2 linked regions of the Pueribacillus theae genome follow. Each later gene encodes a partner of the first gene's protein in a complex. Links are inferred from orthologs where the notes say so. Each region holds a gene or a part of one and is shown on either strand. Other genes may lie near its edges. The genes, in order: uvrB and pcrA.

What was found.
Region 2: the proteins of uvrB (region 1) and pcrA are in contact, whole or in part, in a crystal structure (PDB 7EGT), measured with the Thermus thermophilus proteins. The link is inferred for Pueribacillus theae from one-to-one orthologs. Residues at the interface, in WP_096411307.1 of Thermus thermophilus: Glu23, Leu25, Arg26, Asp27, Gly28, Glu29, Arg30, Phe31, Arg55, Glu326, Asp327, Phe328, Glu379, Ser382, Gln383, His398, Gly400, Arg401; in WP_096412145.1 of Thermus thermophilus: His654, Arg656, Phe657, Gln666, Asp668, Glu669, Lys680, Arg681, Leu682, Ser683, Lys685, Tyr686, Ala687.

What each region holds. Positions count from the first base shown.
Region 1 is NZ_QCZG01000007.1:60,636-63,851, reverse strand. The notes cover bases 308-3,191. They hold uvrB (excinuclease ABC subunit UvrB), read left to right. Parts: upstream 308-701; coding sequence 702-2,681; downstream 2,682-3,191. Other genes in these bases: uvrA (excinuclease ABC subunit UvrA), read left to right, coding at 2,811-3,191; DCC39_RS05140 (polysaccharide deacetylase family protein), read left to right, coding at 308-455. Also shown: more of DCC39_RS05140, read left to right, coding at 1-307; more of uvrA, read left to right, coding at 3,192-3,216. UniProt on the Escherichia coli protein: The UvrABC repair system catalyzes the recognition and processing of DNA lesions. A damage recognition complex composed of 2 UvrA and 2 UvrB subunits scans DNA for abnormalities.
Region 2 is NZ_QCZG01000023.1:18,598-21,865, forward strand. What follows is about bases 151-3,086. They hold pcrA (DNA helicase PcrA), read left to right. Parts: upstream 151-488; coding sequence 489-2,684; downstream 2,685-3,086. Other genes in these bases: DCC39_RS11485 (heptaprenylglyceryl phosphate synthase), read left to right, coding at 151-437; ligA (NAD-dependent DNA ligase LigA), read left to right, coding at 2,783-3,086. Also shown: more of DCC39_RS11485, read left to right, coding at 1-150; more of ligA, read left to right, coding at 3,087-3,268. UniProt on the Escherichia coli protein: A helicase with DNA-dependent ATPase activity. Unwinds DNA duplexes with 3'-5' polarity. Translocates on single-stranded DNA with 3'-5' polarity. Initiates unwinding more efficiently from a nicked substrate than double-stranded DNA.

The sequences.
Region 1 (3,216 bases):
TGAATGCATTTGCCATCTTTCAAAAACTAAAAAACGAAAGTTTTAAACCAGCAGGTACCATTTTTGTAATTTCAGACTTCATCGGCCGCTCCAATCGATTATCGAAATCGGATTTAAAAATGCTGGCTAATTCGGGCTTATTCTCAATCCAGTCTCATACGGCCACACATCCTGATTTGACGAAAATCAAAAATTACAAATATGAATTAAAAGAGTCCAGAGATCACATTCAACAAATAACGGAAAAGCCAGTTATTGCCCTTGCGTATCCGTACGGAGACTTCAATGAAAAGGTTATAGAAGAAACGAAAAAATACTATTTGTTTGGATTGACGACAACGCCTGAACTATTTTCCGAAAAGGGCACGAAAGACGAACGCTATCTTTTACCAAGAATTTATATTAAATATTCAACAACTCTTGACGAATTTTCGAAGATCGTTGAAGGAGGTTAACGCGGTTACTTTAAAGGTAATCGCTTTTTCTGTGTTTATTTCTTTTTTCGATTAAAGTTTCATGCCGGGCTATGTTGCCTTATTAGGATACAAATTCCATTCGTTATTGAAATAATTGTTTATGGATTACGTGAGGAGAGGGTTAGCCGGAAATTGATCCCGAATACCAGTTCGTTTTATTTGCTTTGGATCAGTGCTTTCGTGGTATAATTGCCTTACATTAAATGTTTTTGATGGGGGTTTACCGTGAACAATACATTTGAACTTGTATCAAAATACAAACCCGAGGGAGATCAGCCGAAAGCGATTGAAAAGCTTGTCGAAGGGGTCAATCAAGGCAAACGCTATCAAACGCTTCTTGGTGCGACAGGAACGGGCAAGACGTTCACAATGTCAAATGTCATACAAGAAGTGAATAAACCAACTTTAATCATCGCACACAACAAAACGCTTGCGGGCCAGCTGTACAGTGAGTTTAAAGAGTTTTTTCCGAATAATGCGGTTGAATACTTTGTCAGCTATTACGACTACTATCAGCCTGAAGCGTATGTGCCGCAATCGGATACGTATATCGAGAAGGACGCAAGCATCAATGATGAAATTGATAAGCTTCGCCACTCTGCGACAAGTTCACTATTTGAACGAAATGATGTGATTATTGTCGCAAGTGTGTCGTGTATTTACGGTTTAGGTTCACCGGAAGAATACCGAGAGCTCGTTCTTTCGATTCGAACCGGCATGGAAAAGGACCGCAATCAACTTCTACGTGAACTTGTTGACATCCAATATGCCAGAAATGATATAAATTTTACGCGCGGGACGTTTCGAGTTCGTGGCGATATTGTTGAAGTGTTCCCGGCTTCCCGGGATGAGCGCTGCATTCGAATTGAATTTTTCGGCGATGAGATTGATCGAATCACTGAAGTTGATGCACTGACAGGTGAAATTCTTGGCCAGCGTGATCATGTCGCCATCTTTCCGGCATCCCACTTCGTTACCCGTGAAGAAAAAATGAGAATCGCTATTGAACGGATTGAGGCAGAGCTGGAGGAACGCCTTCAAGTGTTGAAGGCGGAGAATAAGCTGCTTGAAGCACAGCGTTTGGAACAGCGGACACGCTACGATATCGAAATGATGAAAGAGATGGGTTTTTGTTCGGGAATTGAAAACTATTCCCGCCATTTGACATTGAGGGAAGCAGGAGCAACACCGTATACGCTTCTCGATTATTTTCCGAAAGATTGGCTTGTTATGATCGATGAGTCCCATGTCACGCTTCCGCAAATACGCGGCATGTATAACGGTGACCAGGCAAGGAAGCAAGTGCTTGTTGATCACGGGTTCAGGTTGCCGTCAGCACTTGATAACAGGCCGCTTCGATTTGAAGAATTTGAAGAAAAGGCGCCACAGTTAATTTTTGTTTCCGCAACGCCTGGGCCATATGAGTTAGAACATACCCCGAAAGTTGTTGAACAAATTATCAGGCCGACGGGCTTATTGGATCCAACCATCGATGTACGCAAAAGTGAAGGACAAATCGATGATTTGCTTCATGAAGTGAATGTACGGGTCAAAAAGAATGAACGCATCCTTGTGACAACATTGACGAAGAAAATGGCAGAAGACTTGACCGATTATTTAACGGAGATGGATATCAAGGTCCGTTATTTGCACTCGGAGATTAAAACGCTTGAACGGATTGAGATTATCCGCGATTTGCGGCTCGGCGTATTTGATGTGCTTGTCGGGATTAATTTGTTACGGGAAGGCCTGGACATTCCTGAAGTGACGCTTGTTGCGATTCTTGATGCGGATAAAGAAGGGTTTCTCCGTTCAGAACAATCGCTTGTACAAACGATTGGGCGGGCGGCTAGGAATGTGAACGGCCATGTCATTATGTATGCTGATAAAATCACAAAGTCAATGAATTACGCGATTTCTGAAACGAAAAGGCGCCGGGAGATTCAAGAAGCGTTTAACAAAAAGCATGGCATTACACCGATGACCATTCAAAAAGAAGTCCGCGATATCATCCGTGCAACCGCGGCTGCGGAAGAATCTGAAACATACAGTGCTTCGAAAGCATTATCGAACATGTCGAAAAAAGAACGTGAGAAAACAATTCAAAACTTAGAAAAGGAAATGAAGCAGGCAGCAAGAGAGCTTAATTTTGAACGAGCCGCAGAATTGCGCGATCTTGTTCTTGAGTTGAAGGCAGAACGTTAATTAAACATGAGAGGTAGTTCAAAAAGTCCGGAGGTTCACAGGATGTGAATTGAGCTCTTTTTGTCCTCCTTTTTGCATAAAAATTTTATTTAAGTTTATGAACATGTTGGAACAGGAAGGATGGAAACGATGGCAGTAGACAAGATTGTCGTAAAAGGTGCCCGCGTCCACAATTTGAAAAATATTGATATCGACATACCGAGAGATAAGCTTATTGTCCTGACAGGTTTATCAGGATCGGGGAAGTCTTCCCTCGCATTTGACACGATTTATGCAGAAGGGCAGAGGCGCTATGTCGAGTCGCTCTCAGCCTATGCGAGGCAATTCCTTGGGCAAATGGATAAGCCTGATGTGGATGCGATTGAAGGGCTGTCTCCCGCGATTTCAATTGACCAAAAGACGACGAGCCGAAACCCGCGATCGACTGTCGGAACAGTGACAGAAATCTACGATTATTTACGGTTGCTGTATGCACGAATCGGCCGGCCAATTTGTCCGAAGCATGGGATTGAAATCAGTTCCCAAACGATTGAAC
Region 2 (3,268 bases), on another replicon or contig:
CTGTATTAAACAGTGATAATCCTGCTTGGTTTAAAGGGCTCCATCATCAAGCGATTAAAGAATATGGCGAATTGCTTAATTGGGACGAAATAATGATGGAAGGCTATTGTATTTTAAATGAACAATCAAAGGTTGCCAGATTGACAAATGCCAAAGCGAATTTGTCAGAGGAAGATGTGATTGCATACGCCAAAATGGCAGAGAAGATGTTTCGCCTTCCGATCTTTTATTTGGAGTACAGCGGGGCATATGGAAACCCTTCACTCGTCGAAAAGGTTGCAGCCGAGTTCGAAAACACAAGATTGTTCTACGGGGGCGGCATCGATTCACCAGCAAAAGCAGCAGAGATGGCCAACTATGCAAATACAATTGTTGTTGGAAACGTGATTTATGAAAATTTAAAACAAGCATTAAAGACGGTGACTGCTGTAAAATAAGAAGTGTTATAATAAAGGTAAGAACACACGTTTTGAAAAGGTGGTACAGCAATGCAACGGAGTGTTGAAAATTTACTTGAAGGATTAAATCCGGAACAATTGGAAGCCGTGAGGACGGTTGAAGGCCCGCTATTAATCATGGCAGGCGCAGGGAGCGGGAAGACACGTGTGCTGACACATCGAATCGCGTATTTAATCCAAGAAAAAAATGTTGCACCGTGGAGCATCCTTGCAATCACATTTACAAATAAAGCGGCGCGGGAAATGAAAGAACGTGTTTCTCATTTAATAGGAGCGGTTGCTGAAGATATTTGGATTTCAACGTTCCATTCCCTTTGCGTTAGAATGTTAAGGCGTGACATTGATCGAATCGGGATAAACCGAAGCTTCACGATTCTTGATGCGGCTGATCAACTAACTGCTATTAAGCAGGTTATGAAAGAATTAAATATTGATACGAAAAAATTTAACCCGCGTAGCATTCTTGGAACGATAAGCAGTGCAAAAAATGAATTAAGAACAGCAAAGGACTTTTCTGAATTGCATAGTGAGGCTTTCGATCCTTACAAATCTGTCGTTAGTGACGTATACACAGAATATGAGAAAAAACTGCTTAAAAACAGCGCGTTGGATTTCGATGATCTGATTATGACAGCGATTCATTTGTTTACGCAAGCGCCTGACGTCCTAGAGTTTTACCAACGCAAATTTCATTATCTTCACGTTGACGAATACCAAGACACGAATAGGGCACAATATCTTCTTGTTCAAATGCTTAGCGATCGCCACAAAAATCTATGCGTCGTTGGTGATTCGGATCAATCAATCTATCGTTGGCGCGGCGCCGATATCCAAAATATTTTATCGTTTGAAGAGGACTACCCTGATGCAAAAGTCATTTTGCTTGAACAAAACTATCGGTCAACGAAAACGATTTTAAATGCTGCAAATGAAGTGATCGCAAACAATTTAAACCGTAAAGTAAAAAAACTGTGGACAGACAATGAAGAAGGCAATAAAATTACGTATTATCGCGGAGATAGCGAGCGTGACGAGGCATATTTTGTCGCCAGCGAAATCGGAAAAATGTTGAAAGAAAAGGGAAGAAACTATCGTGACGTTGCTGTTCTTTATCGTACGAATGCACAGTCGCGTGTCATTGAGGAAATTTTTGTGAAAGCAAACATTCCATACACGATCGTGGGAGGCACGAAATTCTACGATCGGAAGGAAATCAAGGATTTACTCGCTTACTTGCGGCTTATTGCAAATCCGGACGATGACATTAGCCTTGAACGCATTATTAATGTTCCGAAACGCGGTGTTGGTGCTTCCTCTGTTGAAAAAGTGATGCAATATGCTGCTGACAATGATGTGACAATGGTGGTGGCACTACAAGAAATTGAACAGATCGGTTTGACAAAACGTGCCGAAAATGCGCTGGCAGAGCTAGGCAACCTCCTTTCGAATTTCACAAAAATGCAAGAGTATTTAACGGTGAGCGAGCTTGTTGAAGAAGTCCTCGATAAAACAGGCTACCGAGATATGCTTCAAAATGAAAAAACGATCGAGGCGGAAAGCCGACTTGAGAATATTAATGAGTTTTTATCTGTCGCGCTAGAATTCGAAAAAGCGAGTGAAGATAAAAGCTTGATTGCTTTTCTCACCGATTTGGCGCTTGTCGCGGATATTGATCGTTTAGATGGCGACGATGAGAAACCAGACGATGCAGTAACACTCATGACCCTTCATTCTGCGAAAGGGCTAGAATTTCCGGTTGTTTTTCTTGTTGGATTGGAAGAAGGGGTTTTCCCTCATTCACGGGCGCTGTTTGAGGAAGAAGAGATGGAAGAGGAGCGCCGTCTTGCCTATGTCGGCATGACGCGTGCCGAGGAACAGCTTTTTCTTACAAATTGCAGAATGCGGACATTATTCGGTAGAACAAATATGAATCCGGTGTCGCGGTTCATTCAAGAAATACCGGAAGAATTTTTTGATGCGCCATTAGAGGAAACGAACGTTGTTCGCAATCAGCCTCCAACACATGTTCAAGTTTTAAGGAAATCCGGCGGCGAACAGCTTGATTGGAAAGTCGGAGACAAAGCAAAGCACAAAAAGTGGGGAATCGGTACAGTTGTGAGCGTAAAGGGGGTGGATGAGTCTCTTGAACTCGACATTGCGTTTCCAAGCCCAACAGGTATTAAACGCTTGCTGGCGAAATTTGCCCCAATCGAAAAAGCTAATTAAAAAAGAGGCCAAAAAATGAAGAGAAGACTAAATACCGAACTTGCATATGAATGGGGCTTCTCATTTTTGCAAACCTCTAACGGTAGGGTGGTAGCGCGATGAATAGACAAGAAGCGGAAAAGCAAATTCAAACATTACGAGAAATGTTAAACCAATATAATTACGAATATTATGTGCTTGATCAACCGTCGGTCCCTGATGCGGAATATGACCGGTTAATGAGAGAATTAATCGAACTTGAACAACGTTATCCTGAATTATTAACACCGAATTCCCCCACACAAAGAGTTGGAGGCAAGGCGCTTGATGCGTTTCGCAAAGTGGAGCATTCTGTTCCGATGCTTAGCCTCGCAAACGCGTTCAACGAACAAGAATTGAGAGATTTTGACAGAAGAGTACGGGATCGAATCGGTACTGATTTTTCTTACGTTTGTGAATTGAAAATTGATGGGCTTGCCGTTTCTTTAAGCTACGAAAACGGTGAATTTGTCCGGGGCTCCACACGTGGGGATGGCGTAATTGGGGAGGACATTACAAGCAACTTAAAGACAATCCGCTCCATCCCACTGACATTAAAAAAACCA